3 regions of the Fusobacterium necrogenes genome follow, and region 1 is predicted to be linked to each of the others. Evidence: riboswitches for the same ligand, from Rfam matches in the RefSeq annotation. Region 1 holds a riboswitch; each other region holds the start of a gene.

Region 1 (10,811 bases):
CTCTTCATAAAGTTTCTTCTGCTCATGATTCATCTCTATATACATTGTTTTTTCTATTTTATCTGGTAAATCTTTTAAAACCTCTTTTTTTATTCTTCTTAAAATAAATGGATAAACTTTCTTCTTCAATTCATCTATAGCTTCCTGATCATTTTCCTTTTGAATAGGGATAGCATAATAATTATTAAACTCCTCCATAGTTCCAAACATAGATGGATTTAAAAATCTAAATAAGGAATATAATTCACTCAAATTATTTTCTATCGGTGTTCCACTCAAAGCTATTCTATGTTTTGCATTAAGTAGCATAATTGCTTTAGTGGTTTGCGCGTTTACATTTTTTATGTTTTGAGATTCATCTAATATCACAGCATCAAAAATATAATCTCTTATAATTTCAATATCATTTCTTATTGTTCCATAAGTTGTAAGTACCACACTATTCTTTTTAATAATATCTCTGTTTCTAAAATTTCCATAATAAATTCCAACTTTTAACCTAGGACTGAATCTTTTTATTTCACTTTCCCAATTATATATGAGAGATTTTGGCATAATTACTAAACTTTTTTTCCCTTTTTCTTCATGTAATCTTGTCAGTACTGAGATTGCTTGTAACGTTTTTCCAAGTCCCATATCATCAGCCAAACATCCTCCTAAATTATTATCCATCAAATAAGATAACCATTTATATCCATACTCTTGATACTCTCTTAATTGTGCTTTTATCTTTGGTAATTCAATTGGATAATCCTTTATATTGTTCATCCCTTTAAAAAAATCTCTAGTTTTATTCATCTCTTCTGAGAAAATTTTATCTTCTATTAACTCTTCTACAAGAGGTAAATCAAAAAATGAAAGTTTTACCTTTTTTTTATCACTATCTTTAAAAATTCTTTCAAGTTTTTCTATATATTTTTTATTAATTAAAGCACTTGTTCCATCACTCAACATTATATAAGAATCTTTTCTATAGGAAGATAATACATCTAGAATAGAAAATTTTTCCCCTTCGATCTCTAATTCTACCTCTCCTTCTAAGAAATCTATTGAGTGAGTAAATTTTCCTATAACTTTAGGTTTTACAGCTTTTATATTATATTTTCTCAATTTATCAGTTCCTACAACTTTATATTTTGAAGCTAATTGTAACAAATCTTGCATAATAAACTCTTTTGCAAGTTTTTCTTGCATAATAATAAAATTACTTTCATCTAAATAATAACTTGCTCTCACTTTTAAATTTTTCTGATTTTTTACTAGAAGTTTTATAATATCTTCTATCGCTTCAGAAATCTTACTGATATCTATCTTACAGATGGATATCTTTTTTTCCATATTATTCACTATAGCTACTTTATCAATTTCATGTTTATTCAAAAAATCATAATGCATTCCAGACACCATAAGTGTCACTTGAAGATACAAACTATTATCATGAGAGATTTTTTCTATAATTAATTGAGGATTAGGAGTATTCTTTTCTCCTTCTACAACCTTATAGTTTTTATATTCTATCTCAATATTCTTAAAGTACTTTATAGTAAGAGTTAAAAAATTTTCTAGTCCTGATTCATCTATTGTTCCAACTAGCTCCTTCAATGTATGAAAATCATTACTCTCCATATCTATTATATAAAAAATATCATCAGCTAAAATTAAATCTTCATTTATTATTACAAAATCATTTATAGCTCCATTGAGCAATAGTTCTGTTGTAAGAACGGTACTAGTATTTTCTTTCTCTTTAATTATCAAAGAGAGAGTATTATCTCTTTTTATCCATTTAAGTCTCTCCATTTTCTCATTTACAAATATTGGATTATCAATCAAATACTCTATTAAGTCTGGATGTTCACTTAAATAAGGCTCTTCATATTCATTTTCCCAGTCTATGAAGAAGCTATCCTCTTTTATTTCTTTTATATATGTCAAAATTGCAGCAGAAGTCTTATCTATACCCTCATCTATTTCAATATTCTCTAATATCTTTCCATTAGAATCAACTGGAGTAATATAGGCTCCTCTTTGGTCCATTTTTAACATAAAATATATCTTCTTTAATACATTAGCTCTCTTTTCTAAGTTCATAACTTTTTCTACCCTTACTATCCTTAATTTTTATTCAGAGTATATTATATCAAAAAATACGAATTTTATCAATATTTTATTTACTCTTTAACTCTAAATACATATCATTCCATTTAGCTCCACCGTGTGAAGAAACTGATACCCCTAGATGTTTAAAGCCAAACTTAGAATAATAATGTACTAGTTGATCTTTACAAGTTAATATCACTGCTTTTTTACTTCTTTTTTTACTCAAATTTATTAATTCGTCTAAAAGTTTTCCTGCTATACCCTGCTTTCTATATTCAGGTATTACATCTAATCCAAAAACTGTCTGATAATTTCCAGTAGGTTTATGTAGCTTTGTATTATGATATAACTCATCTGAAAGCTCTGGAACATGAATTGTACAACCATTTATAAAACCTATTACTCTCCCATCTTTTTCAGCTACTAAAAAATTTTCACTAAAGGCTTCAAATCTAGTTCTCAATGTCTCTCTGTCAGCTGCTTCTGCTACCGGAAAACACTCTAATTCTATATCAGCTATTCTATCTAAATCTTCTTTTTTAGCAAATCTTATCTTTAACATCTTTCTTTTTCCTTATATTTCAAATATTTTTTCACAATTTTTTTTAAATTTTATTACATTTATATCAACTCTTTTTTCCAAATTCTCAGCTATACTATAGTTATCCCACATATGCATTGGAATTATATTTTTCACTTCAATTCTTTTTATAAAATCCTCTATACCTAAAAAACTATTTTTTTCTAATCTTGGATCAACAGGATAAAATAAATAGTCAACTTTCTCTACATTTTCTACTATTTTTTCCATTTTTTTCATATAGAGATCTCTCATCTCTTTCTCCTCTTCCGGCGTATCATCTGACCAAGCCCACCAATTTAAATCTCCAGAATGAAAAAATATCTTTCCATCACATTTGACTAAATAAGATGTTCCTAAATCAGTTGAGCCAAAAACTTTTATCTCCGCTTCAGCTATACTTAAAATGTCTCCCTCTTTTACAAAATATTTTTTTATTTCAGCTTCAATATCATCACTTAAAATATAGTTTATGTTTGGATTTTTCTCTTTCCATTTTAAAATTTCTTTATTAAAATGATCTCCATGTCCATGAGATGAAAATACTATTACATGTTTATCACTGATTACAAAATTTTCTACTTTAAAATCTCCACTATTTCTCTTAGGTTCCATATAATAATCAAAGACCAATCTATAATTTTCTGTTTCTACTGCAAACCCACTATGATAAATATAAAAAATTTTCATTTTTACCTCCTAAATATTACTATTCCATATATTATAACCCCTAAGATTATTTTTGACAACTTTTATTCTTCTTTGTTATAATTTATTTATCAATATTTAAGGAGGATTAATATGTTTAAATTTAATCATTTTAATTTCAATGTATTAGATTTAGAAAATAGTTTAAAATTTTATAAAGAAGCTCTTGGATTGAAAGAAGTAAGAAGAAAAGAAGCTCAAGATGGTAGTTATAAGCTAGTTTATCTAGGGGATGGCGAAGGACATTTCTCCCTTGAACTCACTTGGCTCAGAGATAGAAAAGAAAAATATGATTTAGGTGACGAAGAATTCCATCTAGCTATCACCGCTGAAAACTATGAAGAAGCCTATAAAAAACATAAAGAAATGGGAATTATTATCTATGAAAATCCAGCTATGGGAATCTATTTCATAGGAGATCCAGATGGTTATTGGATAGAGATAGTGCCAGTTAGAAAATAATATTATAAAAAGAGGAGCCTATACAACTATAGACTCCTCTTTTTTTGGGGAAAGAATTTTATGAATTAATTACTACATCTTTTTGACGAAATTTTTTTGGAAAAAGTTTAAATTATTTTATTTTTTTGATATAATTATTTTGAATATTTAAAATATAATTATATGGAGTGTATAAATGAATTTAAATGAACTTTTAGATAAATTAGTTATAAAAAATAGACCTATTTGTGAGCTTGGACATCTTGCTAACTATATCCCAGAACTTGATAGGGCTCCTAAAGGTGCTCTTGGTATCTTTATAACAGATATAAATGGAAATAAATACTGTGCTGGAGATTGGAATAATAAATTTACTATTCAAAGTATATCTAAACTAATTACTCTTATGTTAGCTATACTAGATAATGGAGAAGATTATGTTTTTTCAAAAGTTGGAATGGAGCCAACTGGTGATCCATTTAATTCAATAGTTAAACTTGAAACTTCCAATGGAAAAAAACCTTACAATCCTATGATTAATGCTGGTGCTATTGCTGTTTCATCTATGATAAAAGGGAAGGATGCTAAAGAGAAATTTGACCGTCTTTTAGATTTTTTTAAATTAATCTCAGAAGATAATACATTGGATGTTGACTATAAAGTATATTGTAGCGAAAGTGAAACAGGTAATAGAAATAGATCAATGGGATATTTTTTAAAGAGTGAAGGTATTATAGATGGAAATGTAGAAGATGCTTTAACAGTATATTTTAAACAATGTTCTATTGAAGTAACAGCAGAAACACTTTCTAAAATAGCTGTATTTTTACTAAATAATGGTAGATTATCTACTGGTGAGGAAATTATTCCTACAAGAGTTGCCACTATTATAAAAACTCTTATGGTTACATGTGGGATGTATGATAATTCTGGTGAATTTGCTATAAGGGTTGGTATTCCATCTAAAAGTGGCGTAGGTGGTGGTATTTTATCTGTTGTTCCTGGTAAAATGGCAATTGGAGTTTATGCTCCATCTTTAGATGAAAAGGGAAATCCAATTGCTGGGGTAGCTCTTTTAGAAGATCTATCTAAAGAATTAAATCTCACTATTTTCTAAATTGTAATTTTATCTTATCTAAAAGAACTAATATTTTTAAAATGAGGTGGAAAAATGTTTAAAGCTATTGACCTAAAAAAGGATTCAATCACAAGGCTATTTTTTAATTTTTCAATACCTGCTGTTACTGGTATGATGGTTAATGCTCTCTATGCCATTGTAGATGGAATTTTTATTGGACAAGGGGTTGGTGCAGCTGGACTTGCTGCTGTAAATATAGCTTACCCTATTATTAACCTAGGAATTGCTATAAGTTTATTAATTGGAACTGGTGGAGCTACTTTGATGTCTCTACGTCCTAAAAATATAAAATTTAAAAATACCTGTTTCTCATATATAGTTACTTTGAATATTATTTTTTACATTCTCATTTTAGCCTTAGTTCTAATTAGTGGAGATAGATTGATATTTTTGTTAGGTTCTAGTGAACAGTTACTTTTACAAGTTAAAATATATCTCTATACTTGCATCATTGCTATGATATTTTTAATGCTATCTAATAGCTTAAATGCTGTAGTCAGAAATGATAAAGCTCCAGTATATGCTTTCATATCTATGCTTATTGGAGCTATCACTAATGTATTTTTAGATTGGTTATTTATTATAATATTTAAGTGGGGAGTCTTTGGAGGAGCTTTTGCTACAGCTATTGGACAATTATTTTCATTTTTATTTTTAGTAAAATACTTTTATAGAATAGATTGTAAATTAAAATATAAATTCCAAAAAATAAAGATGCCTTTTCTTAAAAATATTATCTCTATTGGTTTTCCATCATTTACAATAGAGTTTACAGCAGCACTTACAAATGCACTCTTCAATATCTCTTTTATGAGATTTTTAGGAGAAATAGGAGTATCAGCTTACTGTATTGTTGCATACATTTGTTATATATTTAGATGCTTATTTACTGGATTATCTCAAGGAATACAACCTATTATAAGCTATAACTATGGAATAAAAGAGTATGAGAGAGTTAAAAAAACATATAGATTAGGACATATAGTAACTTTCTTTATATCTTCATCTATACTCCTAACTATAATATTCTTTGGAAAATATTTAGTAAAATTATTTAATAATGATAAAGCTCTTGTAGATTTAGCAGCACATGGATTGATTTTATTTGCAAGTGCTATTATCTTTCAAGGAGCAAATTTTATTAATATATCATACTTACAATCTAAAGGGATGACAAAGTTATCAAATATAATTTCTTCATTGAGGAGCATTGTATTTTTTATAATTTCAATAATTATACTTCCATTATTCTTGAGAGAAACTGGTGTCTGGCTATCTCTTCCAGCTTCAGATTTTATGTGTTTTATTATTAGTATTATTATCCTTAGAAAAGAACTTCCCTTTTCATTTAAATTGCCTAAGAAAAAAGAGAAAAGAAAATTTATAAAATTATAAAATGAAAGTAAACTTATAGAAACTAAAAAATTGAAGAATATAAAATTTATTTACAAAAATATAAAGATTTTTTCTCGTTTCTATTCCTAAAAAATAAATTCCAATAAAAGATTTTTATATTTTCAAAAAAAGTATTGACATTTTTATAAAAAAATTATATCATAACTCTAACAAAGAAATTAACCATCAAGAGAAACCGAGGGACTGGCCCAAAGAAGTTTCAGCAACCTGCTTTAAAGTGTGGTGCTAATTCCAGAAAGATGGATAGAACTAAAAAGCTCTATTATATCTCTATTACTTGATGGTAATAGAGATTTTTTTACTAATAAATATCTACAGGAGGTAAGAATGATAGAGATACAAAACATAAATAAAATATATCCTAATGGCTATCATGCCGTTAAAAATGTATCTTTAGAAATAAAAACAGGGGATATTTTTGGAGTAATTGGACTTAGTGGTGCTGGAAAATCTTCTTTAATAAGACTCATAAACAGACTTGAAGAACCAACAGATGGAAAAATTATAATAGATGGTATTGATATTACAGCTCTTTCTAAAGCAGAGTTATTAGAAAGAAGAAAAAAAATAGGAATGATTTTCCAACATTTTAATCTACTTTCTTCAAGGACAGTAGGAGAAAATATAGCTTTTTCCCTAGAGATTGCTAATTGGAAAAAATCTGATATAGACAGGAGAGTTAAAGAACTTTTAAAGGTAGTTGAACTTTCTGATAAAGAAAATTACTATCCATCACAGTTATCTGGCGGACAAAAGCAAAGAGTAGCCATAGCTAGAGCATTAGCAAATAATCCAGATATACTACTATCTGACGAAGCTACTTCAGCCCTAGATCCTAAAACAACTAAATCAATACTGGAATTAATAAAAAATATAAAAAAACAATTTGGGCTTACAGTTGTGATGATAACTCATCAAATGGAAGTAATCAGAGATATTTGTAATCGAGTAGCTGTAATGTCTGATGGAAAAATTGTAGAATCTGGAAGTGTCCACCATATTTTCTCTAATCCACAAACTGAAGTTACAAAGGAACTAATTTCTTATCTTCCAGCTGACGAAAAGCAAGGAATAGAGATAATGAAAACAAAGGGTAAGTCAATAGTTAGACTCGATTTTTTAGGCACAATGGCTGAAGAACCTATAATTTCTCAAGCTGTGAGAACCTTCAATATAGATCTTAGTATAATTGGAGGATCTATTGATAATTTATCTACTATGAAGGTAGGACACCTATTTATAGAACTTTCTGGAAATATTGATCAGCAAAAAGAAGCTATATCTTGGTTTAAAAATGAAGCAGGAGTACTCACAGAGGTGATATACAATGGTATTTAGTATGATATGGACATCTACATTAGAAACATTATACATGGTTTTTTTCTCAACATTTTTTTCACTATTAATTGGATTTCCAATAGGAATACTTCTTACAATTACAAAAGAAGGAAATATTTTGGAAAAACCTAAACTCAACAAAGTACTAGATTTTGTAATCAATACCTTAAGATCATTCCCTTTTATTATACTTATGATACTTCTTTTTCCTCTTTCAAGAATAATAGTAGGAACAACAATAGGAAGTACTGCAGCAATAGTACCTCTTTCTATCTCAGCAGCTCCATTTGTAGCCAGAATGATAGAGGGTGCTTTAAACGAAGTAGATAAAGGTCTCATTGAAGCTAGTTCTAGTATGGGAGCAAATAACTGGACAATAATATTTAAAGTTATGATACCTGAAACTATGCCTCATATACTACATGGTATAACTGTTACTATAGTAAGTCTTATTGGATTTTCAGCTATGGCAGGAACAATTGGTGCTGGTGGATTAGGAGATCTAGCTATCAGATTTGGATATCAAAGATTTAAAACAGATATCATGATATACGCAGTAATAGTTATTATTATAGTAGTTCAAATCTTACAATCACTCGGAGATTATTTAGTTTACAGATCAAAAAAAAATAGATAAATAACATAAAACATAAGGGAGAGGATAATATGAAATTATCAGTTAAAACACTTTTATTAGCAGGACTTTTAACACTAGGTATTAATTCTGTAGCTGGAGAATTAAAAGTTGGAGCTACTCCTGTTCCACATGCTGAACTTTTAAATTTAATAAAAGATGATTTAAAAGCTCAAGGAGTAGATTTAAAAGTTATAGAGTTCACTGACTATGTGACTCCAAATCTTTCATTAGCTGATGGTGAAATAGATGCTAATTATTTTCAACACTATCCATACTTAGAAAAATTTGCAAACGAAAGAAATCTAAAACTTGTTTCAGCTGCAAAAATTCATGTAGAACCATTAGGAGTATTTTCTAAAAAATATACAAAGCTTGAAGATATACCAGCAAAAGCTACTGTTGCTATCCCTAACGATCCATCTAATGGTGGAAGAGCACTTATATTATTACATAATAAAGGACTTATCAAATTAGCTGATCCTAATAATCTATATGCAACAGAATTTGATATTGTTGAAAATCCTAAAAAATTAAAATTCAAACCTATTGAAGCTCCACAACTTCCTAGGGTTTTACCAGATGTAGCTGCTGCTGTAATCAATGGTAACTATGCTTTAGAAGCTGGATTTTCTCCGGTAAAAGATGCTTTAGTTCTAGAAGGGGAAGAATCTCCTTATGCTAATATTTTAGCTGTAAGAGAAGGAGATGAAAAAAAAGAAGATATAGTTAAACTTATTCAAGCTTTACAAAGTGAAAAAGTAAAACAATATATTCTATCTAATTATAATGGTGGAGTTGTCGCTACATTTTAATAAGTTTTAAATCAATTTATATTAATAAACTAGAAGAGAATTATTACAAATTTTATTGTAATATTCTCTTCTTTTTATTATTTATACTTGAATAAAATTCTCTTCTATCATAAAATATAAAAAAAGGAGGTGGATTATGTTAGTAAAAGTATTTGATATAAAAAAAGGAGATGTTATTACTATTACAGGTGCTGGTGGAAAAACCTCTCTTATGTTTTCTTTAGCTAGAGAACTCTCTGTTTCTGGAAAAGTATTAATAACTACAACTACTAAAATCTTTCTCCCAAAACCTGAAGAATTTGAAGTATTAATAACAGCTAATAACAAAATTAAAGGGCTTTCAAAAAATATCTTTGTCTATGGGGAAAAGCTAGAAAATAATAAGCTTTATTCTCCTTCATATGATAAGATTTACAATTTAAAAAAAGAATTTGACTATATATTAATAGAAGGTGATGGAGCTAAAGAGAAAAAAATAAAAGCTTGGAGTGATACAGAACCTTGTATTCCCCCTTTTTCAACAAAAACTATCGGAGTAATCAATTTAGATATCCTAAATTTAAAGTTAGAGAAAAATAATATTCATAGATTTGAAATTTTTAAAGAGAAATTTAGCCTCTATATAAATAAAATTGCAAACAAGTATTTCTTAAAAGATTATATTAAATTTGGTGATTTTTTTAAATGTTCTTCAAATACAAATAACTACTTATTTTTTAATGGAATAGATGGAGATAATTATCTTGAAAAATTTTCACAAACCTTAGAAATTTGTAATCAGCTAAAAAAAGAAAATTGTCCATACAATTTTATTCTAGGTTCACTTTATCATAACTATTTTTTTAAATACATTCCTACTGATGCAATAGTTATGGCTTCAGGATATTCAAAGAGAATGGGAAAAAATAAATTACAACTTCCTTATAGAGATACAAACCTACTTGGATATACCTTAGAAAAATTATCTTTTCTACCTTTTTATAACATATATGTATGTGGAAGAGAAAAATGGGTAAAAGATTTGACTAAAAATTTTGGATACAATTATCTTGAAAATAAAAGATCTCAATTTGGACAAAGTGAAAGTATAAAGCTTGGTATAAACAATTCATCAGGAGAAGGAATTGTTTTTTTTACTGCTGATCAACCTCTTTTGACAAAAAATACTCTTCTAAAAATTTATTTCAATTTTTTGAGATACAATTATATTACAATTCCAAGAGCCGAAGGTCAATCTTTTTCTCCAGTATTTTTTCCTAAAAATAAAAGAGAAGATTTGTTAAAACTAGAGGGAGATACTGGTGGTCGAGAAATTATAAAAAAAACAGCCCTTATCTCTTTTGTAGACTTCCAAGATAAAAAAGAGTTTCTAGATATTGATACTCCTGAAGAATACCAAAATATATTGTCGTATCAAATTGATAACAAATAAAATAAAAATAGCAGACTTTTGTCTGCTATTTTTACTAATCTATATTAAAATATCTTGGGGAAAGATTTATTACAAACTTATTATATCTTTCCTTTGTGACAACTTCGTTACATTTAAATATTTTTTTATTTTTTTTTAATTTTTTTTTTACATATATATGAATATCATAAAAAAACTTTGAAAGTTCTCTTTCCTTTCAAAGCCTTTTA
Region 2 (10,811 bases), 1.3 Mb from region 1:
CTACTCTTTTTCTTAAATACCCTTTTATCTGATTAAGCCCTTCTAATATTTCCTTTTTATCTACAGCTTTTTCTTCATTTATTTGTCCAGGCATAATACTAAAATACACATCTGCAAACTTTAAATCTTCAGTAACCTTTATATTTGTCACTGAAACCAATCCTTTTATTTTTGGATTTTTTACTTCTTGAAATAGAACTTGAGATATCACTCTACTCATCTCTTTTTCTATTCCAGCTAATCTTTGTCTCTTCATAAAATAAGCACTCCTTTATCACTAGATTATTTTAGAGTTCTTTTTATTTCTTGCATTTCAAAAGCTTCTACTATATCTCCTTCTTTGATATCATTGAAGTTCTCTATTCCAAGTCCACATTCTTGACCTGTCACTACCTCTTTTACATCATCTTTAAATCTTTTAAGCGATGCAAGTTTTCCTTCATACATCACAATACCATTTCTAAGAATTCTAACATTAGCATCATTTCTTACCTTACCATCTACAACTACACATCCAGCAACATTTCCAACCTTTGAAACTTTAAAAACTTTTTTGATCTCTATTCTTCCTAAATACACTTCTTTATACTCTGGATCTAACATACCTGTTAATGCTTTTTCTATATCTTCAGTTATATGATAAATTATATTTGAAGTTCTAATTTCAACTCCATTAGCTTCAGCTTCTTTTATCGCTTTAGTTGTAGGCCTCACATTAAATCCAATAATAATTGCATTTGATACTTCAGCAAGTTTCACATCACTTTCTGTAATTGCTCCAGAAGCTGCTTGAATAATATTTACAGCTACTTCACTTGTCGATAATTTTAATAATGACTCCCTCAGTGCATCAACAGAACCCCTCGAATCTGCTCTTAATACAAGATTTAACTCTTTTACATTTTCATGATCAAACTGCTCTGATAAAGATTCTAAAGTTATAGTCTTCTTACTTGTTTCAGCTAATTTTCTCTCTTTTGCTACCTCTTCCACAATTCTTTTTGCATGCTGTTCATTTTGAATTACATACATAGTATCTCCAGCTTGAGGCACTTGTGTAAATCCTATTATCTCTGCTGGTTGTGAAAGTTCTACTTTTTCAACTCTCTCCCCTTTATCATTTATCAACGCTCTTACTTTACCATAAGTTTCTCCAGCTACTATAACATCTCCTATTTTTAAAGTTCCTTCTTGAACTAAAATATCTGCTATTGGTCCTACTTTAGGGTCAAGTCTTGACTCTAGCACAACTCCTTTAGCTCTTTTCTTAGGATTTGCTTTCAATTCTAATATTTCAGCTGTAATAAGTATTGTATCTAACAAGTCATCTAAATGTAATTTTTGCTTAGCAGACACCTCTACAAATTCAGTATCTCCACCCCATTCTACTGAAACAAGTCCATGCTCCATTAACTCCTGCTTTACTCTCATTGGATTAGCTTCTGGTTTATCTATTTTATTTACAGCTACAATTATTGGTACATTTGCTGCTTTAGCATGTGATAATGCTTCAATTGTCTGTGGCATTACTCCATCATCTGCAGCTACAACTAATATAGCTATATCAGTTACTTGAGCTCCCCTAGCTCTCATATCTGTAAAAGCTTCATGTCCCGGAGTATCTACAAATGTTATCTTTTTACCACTTTTTATTATTTGATAAGCTCCTATCTTTTGTGTAATTCCTCCAGCTTCTCCCTCTACTACATTACTCGCTCTAATAGCATCCAGTAAAGAAGTTTTTCCATGATCAACATGTCCCATTATTGTTATAACAGGAGGTCTTTCTTTTAAATCCTCATCCTTATCTTCTACTTCAAGAGCAAATTTTTCTCCAAACTCTAACTCAATCTCTTCCTCTTGTTCCACTAAAACATCGTAATCCATTGCTATTTCTTCAACTGTATCTATTGATAGTGGACTATTTATCGTCAACATTTGCCCTTTTAAGAAAAGCTTTTTAATTATCTCAGAACTAGATATTCCTAATCTTTCAGCAAAGTCACCAAGAGTGATCTCTCCTCTTATTTTTATTATTTTCATTCCATCTTCTTCAATAGTTTCAGAACCTACAGTTTCAACAGTTTTCATTACAAAATCTGTTCTTCTTCCTTTTTTCTTCTTATTTTTTTTATTTCTTTCTTCATCATTTCCATCAAAAGATACTTTTTTATTATTATTCTTTTTACTCTTTTTACCTTTTTTTGAAGTGATTTCTTCTTCAAAAATTTCATCTTCCTCTAAAAGTTTTTTATTCAAAGCTACTCCTTTTTCTTCTACAATCTCTTTTGGGGCAGTTATATCTTCAAAATATTTCCTTACCCTCTCTACATCTTCAACACTCAATCCAGATAAATTTTTTAAATTTTCTGCAGTTTCTAATTTTATCTCATCTCTTAGTAAATTTAAAAAATCTTTACTATTCATTCCATACTCTTTTGCTAACTCATGTACTCTCTTTTTCATTGAAATACCTCCTAAATTTAGGTTATTCTATGAGTCCACGGGCCATCTTCTTACTTTTCACAGCAATTACACTGACTTCTCCTTTTCCAAAGATTTCACCAAGTTGATTCTTATTACCAAAATATACATACTTTATATTTAATTCCTTCGCTTTTGCTAGAAGTTTTCTCTCATTTTTTTCACTTATATCTTCTGCAAGAACAAAAAAATGTATGTGTTCAATATCTTCTAAAACCATATTCACTCCAAAAGATAAAGCCTGTGAGTTCTTCATTGCCTTCAAAATATTTAAATAGTCCTTTTCACTTTTTTTTAATAGATTTAACATTTTCATTAAATCATCTGTACTCATCTTTATTTTTTTATGCTTTGTTAATCTTTTTAAACATTCATGGGATTTACAAATATAATATCCTCTACTTTGAGCTTTTTGTTTTTCATCAAAACTATACTTATCTTCAGTTAATTTTACAATTCTAAAAAGTTCTTTTTTCTCTACTTTTTTTCTACAAACAAGACAAGTCCTCTCATGGATAATAGTAGTGTTCAATTTACTCTCCCTCTTCTACTCTATCTAAAGTTTTTATATCTACTCTCATTCCAGTCAATTTTGCTGCAAGCCTTGCATTTTGTCCATTTTTACCTATAGCAAGTGAAAGCTGTGAATTATCAACTATTACTCTAGCTGTATTTTCTTCTTCCACTACCTCTACGCTTATCACTTTAGCTGGACTTAAAACTGCTGAAACGAACTCTTCAACTGATTCTTTCCAAATAACTATATCTATTTTCTCTCCGTTTAACTCGTTAACTATATTCTTTATTCTAAGTCCTTTTTGCCCAATACATGCTCCAACAGTATCTATATTAGAATCCGTAGAGTATACAGCAACTTTAGCCCTTGATCCAGCCTCTCTAGCAACTGCTTTTATTTCTATAAGTCCAGATGTAATCTCTGGAATCTCTAATTCAAAAAGTTTTCTTAATAAGCCTTCATGCTTTCTAGAAATAATTATTTTAGGAAATTTATTTGTTTTTTCTACCTCTGCTAGATAAACTTTTATTCTTTCTCCAACTCTATAGGTATCAGCTGGTGATTGTTCTACTGGTGGAAGAATAGCTTCTATTCCATCAAACTCTATAAATATATTCTTTCTCTCATCTATTCTTCTAATAATACCATTTATAATATCATGCTCTCTCACTTTAAATCTATCATAAACATACTCTCTTTCAGCTTCTCTCACTTTTTGAATAACTATCTGTTTTCCATTTTGAATAGCATTCCTTCTAAATTCTTCACAATTCACTTCTATCTTTATAGTATCTCCAATCTTGACTCTCTTTTTTATCTCTAATGCATCATCATAAGCTATTTCTACAGCTGCATCATATAAATCTTCAGTAGGTACAACAGTCTTTATTTCATAGATTTTTACATCTCCAGTCTCTCTGTCAATTTCTACTTCTACATTTTCCTCCTCTCCATAGTTCTTCTTATAAGCAGCTAATAAAGCCTGCTCAACGGTTGAAAGAAGGTTCTCTTTACTTATACCTTTTTCCTTTTCTAGTTCATCCAAAGCCTCTAAAAATATTTTAGCGTCTTTACTTTTCATTGATTTCCCTCCTGAAACTTTATCTTAAATTTCATCAAATTCATATACAATATTTGCTTTTCTTATTTCTGAAAAAGGAATTTCCATAACTTTTTCCTCTTCTACTTCTAGAAGAATTCTATTTTCTTTACAATCAACTATAACTCCTTCAAAATTTTTTTTATCTTCAATCTTATGTTTTAAGGCTACTCTTATTTTTTCTCCTTTAAACCTCACATAATCATTTAATTTTTTTAATGGTCTTTCTATTCCTGGTGAAGATATCTCTAAAAAAAATCTTTGTTCAATTAATCTATCTATATCTTCATCAACTTTACCACTTATAGTCGCACACTCTTCTAATGTAATATCTCCATTTAAGTTTTCTACATATACTCTCACATACCAATATCCACCATCTTGTATATACTCTACATCTACAAGAGATAATCCCATTTCTTCAACAACAGGTGTCACTATTTTTTCTATTTTTTCGACTATTTTTTGTTGGTTATCTATCTTCTCCACCAAGTTTCACCTCTTTTCCAAATTTTTACTACTAAAGAGGGAGTGGATATAAAAACCCACTCCCTCTAAAACTAGCATACTACTTTATTTTAAGTATTATATCATATGTCTAAAAAAAAATCAATTATTACTCAAAATAAATTTACCTTTATTTTTAATACTCCAAGTAATATATTTTAAAAAAATATTGACTTTTTTAATAAAAAGGTGTATTCTTATCACATAGATTTATGTTTTATTTCCTATGGAGGCAGGTTATGAAGTTTTATATTTTCGAATTTACTGCACAACTTAATAATAATAATAATATGTCGAGGTTTGGACTCTAAGTAGTATATTCTACTTGTGGTACAAATCTTTTTCGAGTTTAATTGATTTGTACCCGACCTTGTTTATAAACCATTCGGGTACAACCGAATGGTTTTTTTTATTAAAATAATCTTAAAGGAGTGATAATATATGAAAAAAAATTATGATTGCAAGCTAGATTTATTTGAAACTGAAGTAGCTATAAAAAAGGTAAAGGATTTTTTTGAAAGAGCTTTAGCTTATGAATTAAATCTTACAAGAGTTTCTGCTCCCCTATATGTCAGAAAATCTTCTGGCTTAAATGATGATCTAAATGGAATAGAAAGACCTGTACAATTTGATACTCATTGGGATAAAAATGAAGAATATCAAATTATACATTCTCTTGCAAAATGGAAAAGAATGGCTTTAAAAAGATATAGATTTCCAGTTCATACTGGACTTTACACTGATATGAATGCTATTAGAAGAGATGAAGATCTAGATAATATCCATTCTATGTATGTTGATCAATGGGATTGGGAACTTATAATTAACAAAGAAGAAAGGACTACAGAAACCCTTAAAAATATCGTAAATAATATTTATAAAGCACTTAGAAAAACTGAAGAATTCATTAATAGAGAATATCCAGTGTTCTCTACAAAACTTCCTAAAAATATTTTTTTCATAACTTCACAGGAACTAGAAGATGCTTATCCTGAACTTACAGCTAAGGAAAGAGAAAACGAAATTTGTAGAATCCATAAAGCTGTATTCATATCTCAAATAGGTAAAACTTTAACTTCTGGAAAAAAACACGATGGAAGAGCTCCAGACTATGACGATTGGGAATTAAATGGAGATATTTTAGTATGGAATCCTATATTAGAGCAAGGCTTTGAACTATCATCTATGGGAATTAGAGTAAGTGAAGAAAGTCTTCAACTTCAATTAAAACTTGATGGCAAAGAAGAAAGAAAAGAACTACCTTTTCATAGATCTCTTATAGCTAAAGAACTTCCATATACAATTGGTGGAGGAATAGGACAATCAAGAATTTGCATGTTTTTTCTAGAAAAATTACATATCGGAGAAGTTCAGGCATCTATATGGCCTGAGGAAATGATAGAAAAGTTTGCTAAATTAGGGGCATATTTTCTTTAATCTTTTTGTCTCTTTAAAATTTATTTATTAAAATATAATTGAATAAATTTGTTGACTTTTTTAGTCCTAATATGATATACTATCCTAAATAACCATCAAGAGAGATTGAGGGACTGGCCCTATGACATCTCAGCAACCTGCTTTTCTAGTGTGGTGCTAACTCCTGTACAGATGGATGAAAAGATTGAATCTGAATTGTAAATCCTTCATCTCTCTAAGTGAAGGATTTTTTTATTGATAATTTCATTGAATTTTTAGGAGGATAATTAAAAATGAAAAATTTAACTTACTTTACATCTGAATTTGTGTCACCTGGACATCCTGATAAAGTCTCTGACCAAATATCTGATGCAGTATTAGATGCTTGCCTTGCTGATGACCCTAATTCTAGAGTTGCTTGTGAAGTCTTCTGTACTACTGGACAAGTCATTGTTGGTGGTGAAATCACTACTTCTACTTATATTGATATCCAAGATATTGTTAGAACTAAAATTGATGAGATTGGATACAAAGAAGGAATGGGATTTGACTCTAACTGTGGAGTACTTAATGCTATTCATGCTCAATCACCTGACATTGCTATGGGTGTTGATGTTGGTGGTGCTGGTGATCAAGGAATAATGTTTGGTGGCGCTGTAAAAGAAACTCCTGAACTTATGCCACTTGCTTTAGTTTTAGCTAGAGAAATTTTAGTTAAATTAACTAAAATGACTAGAAGTAAAGAATTAACTTGGGCTAGACCTGATGCTAAAGCTCAAGTAACTTTGGCTTATGATGAAAATGGAAAGATTGATCATGTTGATACAATCGTATTATCTGTACAGCACAACCCTGATGTAACTCAAGATCAAATAAAAGCTGATGTTAAAGAAAGAGTAATAAAACCAGTACTCGAAGCATATAACTTAAATCCAACTGATGTTAAAAAATATCATATCAATCCAACTGGAAGATTTGTTATAGGTGGACCGCATGGAGATACAGGACTTACTGGAAGAAAAATCATAGTAGATACTTATGGTGGATACTTCAGACATGGTGGAGGAGCATTTTCAGGAAAAGATCCATCAAAAGTAGATAGATCAGCAGCTTATGCAGCAAGATGGGTAGCTAAAAATATAGTAGCAGCAGATTTAGCAGACAAATGTGAAGTACAACTATCTTATGCAATAGGAGTAGTAGAACCTACATCAGTAAAAGTAGATACATTTGGAACAGGAAAAGTAAGCGAGATAGAGCTTGCTGAAGCTGTTAAAAAAGTATTTGATTTAACACCAAGAGGAATAGAAAAATCATTAGAATTAAGAAGTGGAAAATTCAAATATCAAGATTTAGCAGCATTTGGACATATAGGAAGAACAGATTTAGATATTCCATGGGAAAAAACAAATAAAATAAAAGAGTTAAAAACTATATTGAATAAATAAAAATTTAATAAGATAATAACGTAAAACTCTTGATCAAGTACTACATCTAAAATTTTAAATATCTAAGATTTTAGATGTAATTTTTTTATAATCAAATTTATTAAGAAAGTACTTTAAACTTTCATAATAAGTTGTATAAAAAAATATTGACTTTTTCTTTAATGTAAAGTATATTAAATTGTCATAAAAAATATTTGTAATAGAGGAGTTGATAAGAGCGAAATGAAAAAGAGACAAGTATCCCTTTCTTGTGCATTGTTACCAATAATATTTCTGGTAGCGATACTTTTTTACTCAGTACAAATAGCTCAATTAGAAGTACACATACCAATATTTATTTCTGCTATATTTGCAGGGTTTGTTGCATTAATAAGCAAATATGCTACTTGGGATGAACTAGAAGATGGTATTGTAGAAACAATAAAAATGTCTATGAGAGCCATTCTTATCCTTATGATAATAGGAATGGTTATAGGAAGTTGGATTTTATCAGGGATAGTTCCATCCATGATATACTATGGTTTAAAAATTATTAATCCCTTAGTATTTTTACCAATTACAGTTATAATATGTTCAATAGTATCTCTTTCTACAGGAAGCTCATGGAGTACAGCTTCAACAGTTGGAATTGCTTTAGTAGGGATAGGAGAGGGTCTAGGCTTACCTCGTCCTGTAATAGCAGGAGCGATAATATCTGGAGCGTATTTCGGAGATAAACTTTCTCCAATGTCTGATACAACAACATTAGCACCAGCTATGGCAGGAGCTACATTATTTGACCATATTAAGCACATGCTTTATTCAACTGTACCCGCTTATATATTTACATTAATTGGATTCATCGTATTGGGAATAAAACACAGCTCAGACGGAGAGGTTGATACTGCTCAAGTAAATGAAATATTGAATGCTCTATCTAATTCATTTAATATTAATCCATTTCTTCTATTAATTCCTATATTTGTAATTGGAATGGTAGTTATGAAAGTTCCTGCCATTCCTGGATTATTTATAGGTTCTATAATAGGAGGAATTGCTGCCATACTTTTTCAAGGAGCTTCTTTAAAAGACGCTCTATACTCTTTACACTATGGCTTTAGTGGAAGTACAGGAAACTCTATGGTAGACGAATTATTAAATAGAGGTGGAATGAATTCCATGATGTGGACTGTTTCTATCATTCTATGCGCAATGACCTTTGGCGGAATAATGGAAAAATCTGGAATGTTAGGAAGAATAGCCCAAGAAATATTAAAATTTGCTAATACAACAGGTAAATTAATTTTAGCAACATTATTGACACCTATGTTTATCAATTCAGTAGCTGGAGATCAGTATCTTTCAATAGTTATTCCTGGAAGAATGTTTAAAGAAAGTTATGAGAAGAGAGGACTTGCTCCTAAAAATCTTTCAAGAGCCTTAGAAGATTCAGGAACAATGACATCAGCCCTTATCCCTTGGAATACATGTGGAGCCTTTATGATGGGAGCTTTAGGAGTAGGAGCTTGGGTATATGTTCCATATTGTTTATTCAATATAATTTCACCACTGATCTCTGCTTTTTATGGTTTTACAGGATTTACAATAGAAAAAAAATAAAAACAAAGAAGAAAATTTTCCTCTTCATAGCTCCTTACTATTACGAGTAAAACTTTCTTCTTTTCTTCAACTAATATGGTTTAAAATCTACTATAAATAAGATTTCAAAACTTCGACTTTTCCTTTTAAAACTGTTTTTAATCCAGCTGGAATGAAATATGTATCTCCTTTTTTTATAGAGTAAGAATTACTATCACAAATAATCTCTCCCTCTCCGTCCAATATTGAAAGAATTTTAAAATTTTTATTTGTTTCATCTTCAAATTTTCCATCTATTAGATATTTATCTACATTAAAATATTGTCCTCTTACTAATTCCTCTTTTAGTGCACCTACTAATGAAATTTTTTGTCTATTTTCAGAAGTTGTAACTTGAATATCTCCTTCAAAATCTATTACATCTAAAGCTTTATCTATATGTAAATCTCTTAATTTCCCATCTACTAATCTATCAAAATCATAAATTCTATAAGTTGTATCTGAATTTTGTTGAACTTCACAAATTAAAATAGAACCCTCTAAAGTTGCATGAACTACTCCAGGTAATAGATTTATAAAATCTCCTTTTTTTACTTTTATAGTATTAAATAAATCTGTAAAATCTTTTTTTTCAACTTTTTCTTTAAAAATTTCTTTTGTTATTCCTTCTTTTATTCCTAAAATAAGTGTAGCATCTTCGCTAGCTTCCATTACATACCAACACTCACTTTTTCCAAATTCTCCCTCTACTCTAAGAGCATACTCATCACTCGGATGAACTTGAACTGATAATCTATCATTTATATCTAAATATTTTATAAGTAATGGAAACTCTCCTTTAAATCTTTCAACTATCTCTTCACCTAATATTTCTCCTTTATTTTGTTCTATAACTTCAATTAAACTTTTTCCTGTATATTCCCCATTTTCTATATATGATAACCCACCTTTATGAGAACTTACTTCCCAAGATTCTCCATATAACTCAGTATCTGGAAGCTCCATATTTAAGACCGTATTAAATTTTCTTCCACCCCATACTTTTTTTACTAATGTTTTCTTAAATTTTAATGGATACATTTTTACCCTCCTTGATATTTCATTTTTACTAATATATTTTACAATTTATTCTAATTTTTTACTAGCAAGTTTTTTATTTAAGCATTACATTTTTCTATTTTCTATGTTAGAATATTAACTGAGGTGAGATTATGGAAATAACTATTAAAAGCTGGGGAGTTAGCAAAAAAAATGAAAAAATTTTAATGTATACTCTTAAAAATAAATTTATGGAAATTGAGATTATAAATTATGGAGGAGTTCTTAGAAGAATATCTACTCCTAATAAGGAAGGAATTTTAGAAAATGTAGTACTAAACTTGCCTTCGATAAAAGATTATGAGGAAAGGTCGCCTTACTTTGGTTCACTTATTGGTAGAAACGCTGGAAGAATTAGTAATGGAACTTTTTCATTAAATGGAGAAACTTACACATTAGCTAAAAATAACGGAAATAATAATCTTCATGGTGGAATAGATAATTTTGGACATAAAGTATGGAATGTTGAGGAAATTAAAGGTGAAGATTTTATTGGTCTTAAACTTTCTTTAGAAAGTCCACATATGGAAGAAGGATTTCCTGGAAATGTCAAAGTTGAAGTTAAGTATATTTTAAAAGGAAATGAGTTATCTCTAGAATATTATGGAACTAGTGATAGACCAACATATCTTAACTTAACTAACCACACATATTTTAATCTTAG
Region 3 (10,811 bases), 830 kb from region 1:
TCTACTACTTGTTTTCCATTTTCAAACTTTCCAGAACAACCATCATGCATAATTTTTATCCTCCTAAATTTTATATAATAAATTAAGAGTTGCTTTATTTTTTTCACAACTCTTTTTAATTTTACAATATATTCTTTTTTAATTCAGTAACATATGTTACAAATCCTTTAATTAAAATATCTCCTTACTCCCCAAGAAGCATTTATAACTGCTAAAAATGAAACTCCCACATCAGAAAATATAGCCATCCACATATTCGCTATTCCAAATACACCTAGAATCATTACTAAAATTTTTATTCCAAGAGCAAAAATAATATTCTGTATAACAACTTTTCTATTTATCTTAGCAATTTTTAACAACTCCACAATTTTAGATGGCTCATCTTTCATAATTACAATATCAGCAGCTTCAACAGCTATATCACTTCCTTCTCCTCCCATTGCTACTCCAATATCAGCAAGTGATAAAACAGGAGCATCATTAATTCCATCACCTGCAAATATAACCTTTTTATTTTTTCCTGTCATAATATTTTGTAATTTTTCAACTTTATTTTGTGGAAGTAATTGTGCAAAAATATTTTTTGAAGAGATACCTAATTTCTCTCCAATTTTATTAGCTATATTTTGATTATCCCCTGTCAATATGTAACTTTCTATACCAAGTTTTTTTAATTTTGTAATAGTTGCCAAAGAATCTTCTTTAACTTCATCACTTATATATATGTATCCCAAAAATTTCATATCTTTTGCTACATATATTACACTTCCAGCATATTCCTTCTCTATACATTCTATTTTATATTCTTTCATGAGTTTATAGTTTCCTACTAAAATTTCCTTTCCTTCATAATATGCTACTACACCAAAACCACTTAACTCCTTATATCCTTCAAGGAAAGTTTCATCTATATCTTCAATATCAACTTGAGACAATATAGCTTTTCCAATTGGATGATTAGAATATAACTCTCCTATTTGAGCAGTTCTTAATAATTCCACTTGCTCACAATTTATATTTTCTAAAAAATCTATTTTAAATCTCCCTTTAGTCAGTGTTCCTGTCTTATCAAATACTACTGTTCCTACATCATTAAGAGCTTCTAAATAATTCCCACCTTTTATCAATATTCCTTGCTTTGATGCTATTCCAATACTAGTAAAAAAAGTAAGTGGAACAGATATAACTAGAGCACAAGGACAAGAAATAACTAAAAATATTAGTGCTCTTGAAAACCAAAGAGAAAAATCTCCAAATATAATTGGGAAAAAAACTCCAACTATAATAGCTAATATAACTACAATAGGAGTATAATATCTTGCAAATTTAGTAATAAATTTTTCTGATTCAGCCTTTTTATTACTAGCACCCTCTACCATTTCTATTATTTTATTGATAGTGGAATCTGAAAAAAGTTTAGTTACCTTAACTTCTAAAATACCATTACCATTCAAACTACCACTTAGTACCTCACTACTCACTACTACCTCTAATGGAAGAGATTCTCCAGTCAAAGCCGAGGTATTCAAAGTACTCTCTCCTTTTATAACAATTCCATCAACTGGAATTTTTTCTCCAGCCTTAATAACAATAATATCTCCTTTTTTTAATTTTTTAGGAGATATCGTTATTAGTTCACCATTACTTTGCTTTAAGTTGGCATAATCAGGTCTAATATCTAAAAGTTTTTCAATAGATTTCCTCGAATTAGATACAGCTTGATCCTGAAAATACTCTCCAATCTTATAAAATAACATAACTCCAACAGCTTCAATAGTTTCATTTAAATAAAAAGCTCCAAAAGTAGCTATTGTCATTAAAAAATTTTCATCCAAAAAGTTTTTCTTACTCATATTTTTAAAAGATTTTAAAATGACATCCCAACCTAAAATAATATAAGTAATAACAGAAAGAATAATTCGTAAATTATAAGATATATTAATAGCTAAAATTGCTCCAACAAACAAAATCATTCCTAAAATTATAGTTATTTGCTCTATCTTTTCCTTCTTTTCCTCTTCTATTTTTTCAATTACTTTCTTTCTTAGCTCCTCTTCTTCATCATATTCATCTATTTTAAAAATTTTTGTTCCAGGCTCAATAGAATCCGCAAAACGATTAATCGTTCCTAAAAAAGAGTCCTCTTCAAATTTATCATCTATCTCTAAAACAAATTTCTTCTTATACAGATCTAGATTAGCATTTAGTACTCCTATCATAGTCCCAGCTTTATGCTGAATTTTGCCTGCACACCCAGCACAATCTAAATTTTTTACTTCATATTCAATCTTTTTCATTTTAATCTATCCTTTCACATTTTAAATATACTATATACCCCTATATCCTATATAATAAATTAACATATTTGATTTTTTTTGTCAAGAAATAATTAAAATAAAATGGACAATATCATCACTCTATGCTAAGATATATTAACAAAATGAACATGAGGTGAAATTTTATGAAAGTTAATAAATTATATATAGAAAATCTATTCAAAGATATTATAGAAAAAAATATTTTTATAAAAGGAAGTATTTCTAATCCTGTAAATAAAAAAGAGAATTCTTCAAAAATAAATTTAAAACTTATAAAAATAAAAAATGAAGTATTTATTCAATTAGAATCTTTTAAAGATAAAAAAGCTTTTCATGAAAATATTTACTTATTTGATTTTATAGAGAGATTTTCTGAAATTATAGATAAATTTAAACAAATCCTATTAATTACTCAAGGATCAGATTTTCAAATTTTAAAAGGAAAAAATACTTATAGCTTAAAAGAAACTATAAACAATAGACTTTTAGAATCTTTAGAGCACAATAAAAAGAAAAAATATATTATAGAAGATGGAAACTTTACTCCTTTTTTAATAAAACTTGGAATTATGGGAGAAGATGGCTTAGTCTTTAAAAATTCTTACGCTAAATTCAAACAAATTAATAAGTATTTAGAGTTTATAGATGATACTATCAAAGAGATGCAAAATAAAAAATTGATTAAAAATCATATTAAAATTATAGATTTTGGTTGTGGAAAATCATACCTTACTTTTGCTTTACAATATTATTTAAATAATATTAAAGAATTTACATATGAAATAATAGGACTTGATTTAAAAAAAGATGTTGTAGAAAAATGTAATAAAATAGTTCAGGAGTTAAATTGTCAAAATTTAGAATTTTTAACTGGAGATATAAAGGATTTTAATAAATTAAAAGATGTAGATATGGTATTTTCCTTACATGCCTGTAATAATGCAACTGATTATGCTTTACTAAAAGGATTAGAGTTAGGAGCTAAAGCTATTTTAGCAGTCCCTTGTTGTCAGCATGAATTCAATGAAAAAATGTCTAAAAATAAAAATTCAGATTTTTTTTCTACAGAACTACCTTTAGGTAAACACGGAATATTATTTGAAAAATTTACATCTTTAGCTACCGATGCATTTAGAGCTCAAGCTTTAGAATTATGTGGATTTAAAACTCAAGTTATGGAGTTTATAGATATGGAACATACTCCAAAAAATATTTTAATTAAAGCTATTAAAGAAAAAATTTCTAAAGAAAATCTAGAAAAAAATATATTGAATATAGAAAATTCAAATCATATCTTGGAATAGAACCTTTACTAGATGAACTATTATCTCCATACTATTTAATAAAATTAAATTAAATTCTATAATATAACTACTCAATTTATCCTTGAGTGATTACCTCATATTTTTCTAGTGCTAACTTATATTTTTGTATAAACCACTCTTTTAGAGAAAGAGGTTCTATTATTTTTACATCATCTAAAAAATATGCAAAATATCTTTTAGCTTGCTCTTCAGAACATCTAAACTCATAGATATTTCCATTTTGAGAGATAGTCTCTGGACGATTGAGTGCAAGGGTAGAGAGAAGTTTTTCTCCCTCCTCTGTCAAAGAAACTTTTATTTTTTTTCCTTGAGATAAAAAAGGATCAAAGTTTTTTATTACATTTTCAATAAAATCTTTATTCTCCCACTCCTTTTCCTCTTGAGTTATAAAAATAGTTTTAGTATTACTAAGCTTATAGTTTTTATATCTCATCTCAAGAAAATCATAGCAAAATATATAGTTTCCTAATTCCAATTTAGAGCTACCAATGTAAAAAGGGAGAATAGAAGTTTTTCTCTCATCATCAAAGGTAAGCTTTAGAACTCTTTTATTTTTAATTCCATATTTTATACGATTTACAATATCCTCATAGAGAAATAATTCTCTAGAACTTTTAGATTGATGAGTATATCTATATATCATTTTTCTTATAAAGTCAGCCTCTATCTGAATTTTTTGCTCAGCTAAAATATCATAATAAATATTTCTATTGTTTTTATTGAGATTGAATTGAATAATCCCTTTGTTATCCTCTTCACTATAAATGTTTTCAATTCTTTCCTCTTTTAATTTGTCAAAGATATAATTTATAAGAAAGTTTTTAGTAACTTTAAAACTCTGACAATCAGCCTCAATAATATCAATAGCACATTTATTAAGTGTCACACGAATTTTTTTTTCCATTATATAATCCTTTCAAAAAATATAGAGGAGTTTCCTCCTCTATATTGTAACATATTTAAATAGTTTTCAGCTATCTTTTTCTATCTACTGATTTCTTATATTTTTAAATTGAGATTTTATTAAATTTAATTTTTCAGGAGAGGTAAGTAGTTCATATCCTAAAATGGCTAAGGCTTTTCCTCCTAAGATTACAGCTTCATTTCCACAAGATGATTTAGCAGCTTCAGCAAATTCCAAACTATGCCCTGCAACATCAGAGTTACAAATTTTTATACTAGGCTGAATAGTTGGAATAACTTGGCTAACATTTCCAACATCAGTAGAACCAATTCCTTTTTTATGTTCTTTACTAACTTCTATTCCTAATCTTTTCATAACATCAACATAAAAATCATCAAATATAGGAGTAGGTATTACATTATCAACTCTGTTTTGAAAACTTGAAACTTTTTCTTTACAACCTGTCATAGTAGCTGCACCTTTAGCTATTGCAACTACTTTTTCAGTCACCTCATCACACCCTTCTTTAGTAGCTGCTCTTATATAAAAACGAGCTTTTGTATAGCTTGGAATAATATTAGGAGCATCTCCACCATGAGTTATGATACCATGTATTTTTATATCAGGAGTAAGATGTTGTCTTAAAGTAGCTATTCCATTGAAAAAGTGTAAAAGAGCATCTAAAGCATTCTTTCCTTTTTCAGGACAACCTGAAGCATGAGCTGGAGTTCCAAAGAACTCAAAGTCTAAAGGATTTACAGCTAAACTTTTCCCAGTTGTTAAGTTCTCTGTACCTGGATGTATAATCATAGCTACATCAATATCTTTAAAAAGGTTTTCCCTAACAAAAGAACCTTTAGCACTTCCATTTTCTCCACCCTCTTCAGCAGGGCAACCAAAAACAATAACTTCTCCAGGAGTATTTTTTAAAGCTTCTCCTAGAGCAATAGCTCCAGCTATACTAATACTTCCTATTATATTGTGTCCACAAGCATGCCCTAAGTTTGGAAGAGCATCATATTCAGCTAAAAAGCTTATCTTAGGATAAGCTCCAAGATGAGATTTTTTTCTAGCTATAAATCCTGTTGGATGCCCAGCTATATTTTTTTCTATTTCAAAATCATACTCTTTTAAAGTATTTGTAAGCAATTCACAAGCAAAATACTCTTTATTCCCAACCTCTGGATTTTTATGAATCTCTTGGCTCACTTCTATAAATTTTTCTCTATTTAAATCAATAAAATCTATAATTTTTCTTTCCATAAATATCACTCCTATTAGTTAACTATTATATTTTTTAGAATACAGGAACAGATGAACCTTTGTAATATTCGATTATTAAATCTTTTATTTTTTGTGATTGATAAACTTCTACTACTCTTTTTACAAGAGGATTATCTTTGTTGTCTTCTCTACTAGCAATAATATTAAAGTAAGGTTTTAACTTTTCATTTTTAGCATCTTCCAAAAATAATGAGTCTTCTAATGGAGAATAATTAGCTTCTACAGCAACTCCATTATTTATAACAGCTATATCCACATCATCAATAGATCTAGGAATTTGAGTTGCTACAAGTTCAACAATTTTTAAATTCTTAGGATTAGAGATTATATCTTTAATTCTAGGAAATAATCCTGAACCTTCTACTAATTTTATAAGTCCTGCTTCTTGAAGTAGGATTAAGGCTCTTCCAGAGTTAGAGCTATCATTAGGTATAGCAACAGTTGAATTATCTTTTAGTTGTGATAAATCTGTAATTTTTTTAGAGTATATCCCCATAGGGGCTATCACAGTATAAGCTATATTTTCAATAGTTAAATTATGTTCTTTCTTAAAAGTATCAAAGTATATCTCTGTTTGAAAAGCATTTAAATCTATCTCTTTTTCTTGAAGAGCTAAGTTTGGTCTAATATAATCTCCAAAACTAACAAATTTCAAAGTTATGTTTTCCTTTTTTAATTCATCTCTCACTGTTTCCCAAACAATACTTTCATCTCCATTGATTCCTAATTTAATTATATTTTCTTGAGAAGTTTTTTCACCACCACAGTTAACAAAAAGTAGTGTTAGAATTGATGTAATAATGATATATTTTAATTTTTTTAACATAGTATCTCTCCTTTTATATTTTAGTGTTTAATTTTTTGAATAAGCTTTTCCCCTATCCATTGTATAGTTGTAATCATAAGAATTAAGATTATAATAGTTACTACCATAATATCTGTTTTAAAATGTTGATATCCATATCTGATGGCAAAATCTCCAAGTCCCCCACCACCAACTGTACCAGCTACTGCAGAAAAACTAATAAGACTAACTGTTGTAATAATTAGAGCATATATGATTTCTGGTAGAGCTTCTCTTAGAAGAACCCTATAGATTATTTCAAATGGAGAGGAACCCATAGCATAAGCTGCTTCAATTACTCCAGAATCTACACTAGATAGAGCTGATTCAATCTGTCTAGCTATAAATGGAGCTGACCCAAAGATTAAAGGGACAATAGCTCCCTTTAGTCCTATTGTAGTTCCTACTATAAATCTAGTTACTGGGATTAAAGCTGCTAATAGAATAACAAAGGGAATAGACCTCAATATATTTATTATTCTAGCTAAAGTTGTATTTATAAAGGTATTTTCTAAAATACCATTTTTTTTAGTAACAGCTAGGGCTATTCCTAAAATTATACCAATGAGAGTTGAAATTATACCAGCTATAAATACCATTATAATTGTTTCTCCAAGTGCTGTATAAAGTTCTTCACGATAGTATATTACATTCTCTAAATATTTATATGCAAATTCCAACATTTTTTAAAACCTCCGTATCTATATTGTTTTGGTTTAAGTAGTTTATGGCATTTGAAACCTTTTCTTTACTTCCTTCAAATTTAATAATGAGATTTCCAATAGATGTTCCTTTAATGATTTCAATATTACCAAAAAGAATACTAGCATCTATATCCAATTCTCTAGAAATTTTTGAAATATAAGCCTCCTCAGCATTTTCACCTATATATGATAGTTTTATAAAATGCTCATCAGGTTTTGATGGTAGATTTTCAAGATATTCAGATATTTTTTTACTATTAAATATTGTAGAAAGAAATTTTTTTGTAATGTCAGCTTTTGGTCTTGAAAATACTTCTACAATATCACCTTGTTCCTTAATTTCTCCATCTTCCATAACTATAACTCTATCACATATTTCTTTTATTACTTCCATTTGATGTGTTATTAGGATAATTGTAACTCCTAATTCTTGATTAACTTTTTTTAGAAGCTTCAGAATAGAAATTGTAGTTTCAGGGTCTAGAGCAGAAGTAGCTTCATCACATAGAATTATATCTGGTTTGTTAGCAAGTGCTCTTGCTATACCTACTCTCTGTTTTTGTCCTCCAGATAGTTGAGATGGATAATTCTCCTTTTTCTCTTTTAAGTTAACTAGTTCAAGTAACTCCTCTACTCTTAAATCTATCTCCTTTTTAGATAAGTTACTTCCCTTTAGTGGATAGGAGATATTTTTAGAGATGGTTCTACTTTTCATTAGATTAAAGTGTTGAAATATCATTCCTATTTTTTTTCTAATTTCTCGAAGTTCTTTATCATTTAGAGTATTTAGTGTGACTCCATTAATGATAACTTCTCCAGTAGTGGGTGGTTCTAAGAGATTTATACATCTGAGTAGTGTACTTTTACCTGCTCCAGAGTATCCTATAATCCCTACGATTTCCCCAGGATTAAAAGAGAGATTGATATTTTTCAATGCCTCTACTTTTTTTCCATTGTCATAGTAAGTCTTGCTGATGTTCTTTAGTTCAATCATAAAATCCTCCCTAGAAAAAATTATAAAAAAACTCTATTACCATCAAGTAATAGAGTTGGATACAAAATTAGTATCTTCCATCTGTCTGGAATTAGCACCACATCTATAAGATAGGTTGCTGAAACGTCATAGAGCCAGTCTCTCAGTTTCTCTTGATGGTTTGTTTTTTGTTGTTGGGGTAATTATATACCTAAAAATACTATTTTGTCAATATTTTTTATAATAATTCTCCATATTTTTTAATATATTTTTTCTTAACAAAAGTAACTACTGACATATAAGCCACTATTGTCAATACAAGCCCAAACCAAAATACTAGAGGAAGAGATGTAAGCCCTAAATAGATTCCAAGTCTAGTATAAGGAATGATTGAAACAAATATTACTCCTAAAGTTGTAAGAACTATAACAGGTAAAGAGGCAATACTTTGAATAAATGATAACTTAGGAGTTCTTATCATATGGATAACTAAAGTTTGTGACCACATAGACTCAATAAACCAACCTGTTTGGAACATAGCTTCATAAGCTGTTCTCAATGTTTCTTGCTCAACAGGGATAGAGTTGTATAGCACTCCATTCGATACAAACATAGGACAGATAACAAAATACATCAATAAGTATGTAGTTATATCAAATATAGAACTAGTAGGTCCTATCCATAACATAAATTTTCCAATAGAGCTTGCTTCCCATTTTCTAGGAATTTTTAAAAACTCTTTATCTACATTATCCCAAGGGATAGCAGTACAAGATAGATCATAGATTAGATTTAATAGAATTAAGTGTATACTCATCATTGGTAAAAATGGTAAGAAAGCACTAGCAGCTAATACTGAAAACATATTACCAAAGTTAGATGAAGCAGTCATCTTAATATACTTAATCATATTTGCATAAGTTTTACGTCCCTCAATAATTCCTTCTTCTAATACCATTAAATCTTTTTCAAGTAAGATTATATCAGCAGATTCTTTAGCTATATCCACAGCTGTATCAACAGATATTCCTATATCTGCCTCTTTCATAGCAGCAGCATCATTTATTCCATCTCCCATAAATCCAACTGTATGTCCATTCTCTTTTAAGATTTGAACAATTCTAGTTTTTTGCATAGGAGATAGTTTTGCAAATATATCTACCTTTTCAACAACAGTTGAAAGTTCTTCATCACTCATATTATCTATATCTGAGCCAAGTAAAATATTTTTACTATTAAGTCCAACTTTTCCACAAATACTTTTAGTAACTTTATCATTATCACCAGTTAAAACCTTAGTTCTTACCCCATACTCTTTTAGAGCAGCAATAGCTTTAGCAGTTGTAGGTTTAGGTGGGTCTAAGAAAGCAAGATATCCCATAAGTACCATATCCACTTCATCTTTTACTCCAAAACTATCCACAGGAGATGGATTAGTTTTTTGAGCAAGAGCAATAACACGAAGTCCGTCTTCATTGAAATTTTCAACAGTTTTTAAAACTTCCTCTTTTATCTCATCAGTAAGTAAAACTATCTCACCTTTAAACTCTGTATATTTACAAATAGATAACATCTCTTCAACAGCACCTTTAGTTATCATCTGTCTTTTTCCTGATTTATCTTCTACCACCACAGTCATACGACGACGAGAAAAGTCAAAAGGAATCTCATCAACTTTTGTATATATCTTTTCTAATTCTAAAAGAGAACTATCCCTTTCTCCCTCTTCATGAGTTTTTTCAATAATAGATAAATCTAACAGATTTTTTAATCCTGTTTGAAACCAGCTATTTAAAAAAGCATGACGTAATACTCTATTATTTTCATTTCCATGTACGTCCATATGATACTCTAGAACTACCTTGTCTAAAGTGATAGTTCCTGTCTTATCTGTACAAAGGATATCCATTGAACCAAAGTTTTGAATAGAGTTAAGATTTTTAACGATAGTTTTCTTTTTAGCCATAGATACAGCACCTTTAGCTAGACAAGTTGTAACTATCATAGGTAACATCTCTGGAGTAAGTCCTACTGCTATTGAGATGGCAAATAGTAGAGCTTGTACCCAGCTTCCTTTTGTAAATCCATTTACAAAGAATACAATAGGAACCATTACCATCATAAAACGGATAAGTAACCATGAAACAGAATTGACACCTTTTTCAAAACTAGATTCAATTTTTTCATCTGATACTAAAGTTTTAGATATAGAACCAAGAAGTGTATTATCTCCAGTAGAGATAACAACTCCAATAGCTGAGCCACTGATAACATTGCTTCCCATAAAAGCTATGTTATTTAACTCTGTTACAGCAAGTTTATCATCTAGTATAATTTGAGCTTTTTTCTCCACAGGCTCACTTTCACCTGTTAGAGAAGATTGGCTGATAAAGAAGTCTTTACATTCAATTATTCTTAAATCAGCAGGAATAATATCCCCAGCAGCAAGATAAACT

Evidence for each region. A riboswitch is a leader RNA that binds a small molecule or an ion and turns the genes downstream of it on or off. The one in region 1 is predicted to bind S-adenosylmethionine.
Region 2: linked by a shared signal. The riboswitch ahead of metK (methionine adenosyltransferase) and the one ahead of DYA59_RS01025 (methionine ABC transporter ATP-binding protein) in region 1 are both predicted to bind S-adenosylmethionine.
Region 3: linked by a shared signal. The riboswitch ahead of DYA59_RS04875 (methionine ABC transporter ATP-binding protein) and the one ahead of DYA59_RS01025 (methionine ABC transporter ATP-binding protein) in region 1 are both predicted to bind S-adenosylmethionine.

The regions. Positions count from the first base shown of each region.
Region 1 is NZ_UGGU01000003.1:134,227-145,037, reverse strand. Features, by position in the region: gene DYA59_RS01055 (DEAD/DEAH box helicase) at 1-2,091, opposite strand, end outside; gene DYA59_RS01050 (GNAT family N-acetyltransferase) at 2,168-2,662, opposite strand; gene DYA59_RS01045 (MBL fold metallo-hydrolase) at 2,675-3,370, opposite strand; gene DYA59_RS01040 (VOC family protein) at 3,482-3,850, shown strand; gene glsA (glutaminase A) at 4,026-4,946, shown strand; gene DYA59_RS01030 (MATE family efflux transporter) at 5,001-6,362, shown strand; SAM riboswitch class I at 6,543-6,629, shown strand; gene DYA59_RS01025 (methionine ABC transporter ATP-binding protein) at 6,711-7,721, shown strand; gene DYA59_RS01020 (methionine ABC transporter permease) at 7,711-8,358, shown strand; gene DYA59_RS01015 (MetQ/NlpA family ABC transporter substrate-binding protein) at 8,388-9,170, shown strand; gene yqeC (selenium cofactor biosynthesis protein YqeC) at 9,307-10,602, shown strand.
Region 2 is NZ_UGGU01000003.1:1,408,183-1,418,993, forward strand. Features, by position in the region: gene rbfA (30S ribosome-binding factor RbfA) at 1-256, opposite strand, end outside; gene infB (translation initiation factor IF-2) at 283-2,466, opposite strand; gene DYA59_RS06635 (DUF448 domain-containing protein) at 2,489-3,016, opposite strand; gene nusA (transcription termination factor NusA) at 3,018-4,082, opposite strand; gene DYA59_RS06645 (ribosome maturation factor RimP) at 4,107-4,580, opposite strand; gene asnA (aspartate--ammonia ligase) at 5,049-6,044, shown strand; SAM riboswitch class I at 6,134-6,222, shown strand; gene metK (methionine adenosyltransferase) at 6,317-7,471, shown strand; gene nhaC (Na+/H+ antiporter NhaC) at 7,694-9,070, shown strand; gene DYA59_RS06665 (type I phosphomannose isomerase catalytic subunit) at 9,161-10,129, opposite strand; gene DYA59_RS06670 (aldose epimerase family protein) at 10,261-10,811, shown strand, end outside.
Region 3 is NZ_UGGU01000003.1:963,942-974,752, forward strand. Features, by position in the region: gene DYA59_RS04840 (hypothetical protein) at 1-50, opposite strand, end outside; gene DYA59_RS04845 (heavy metal translocating P-type ATPase) at 168-2,300, opposite strand; partial or broken gene DYA59_RS04850 (class I SAM-dependent methyltransferase) at 2,465-3,678, shown strand; gene DYA59_RS04855 (WYL domain-containing protein) at 3,702-4,550, opposite strand; gene DYA59_RS04860 (M20 family metallopeptidase) at 4,635-5,813, opposite strand; gene DYA59_RS04865 (MetQ/NlpA family ABC transporter substrate-binding protein) at 5,848-6,660, opposite strand; gene DYA59_RS04870 (methionine ABC transporter permease) at 6,681-7,361, opposite strand; gene DYA59_RS04875 (methionine ABC transporter ATP-binding protein) at 7,342-8,376, opposite strand; SAM riboswitch class I at 8,451-8,538, opposite strand; gene mgtA (magnesium-translocating P-type ATPase) at 8,594-10,811, opposite strand, start outside.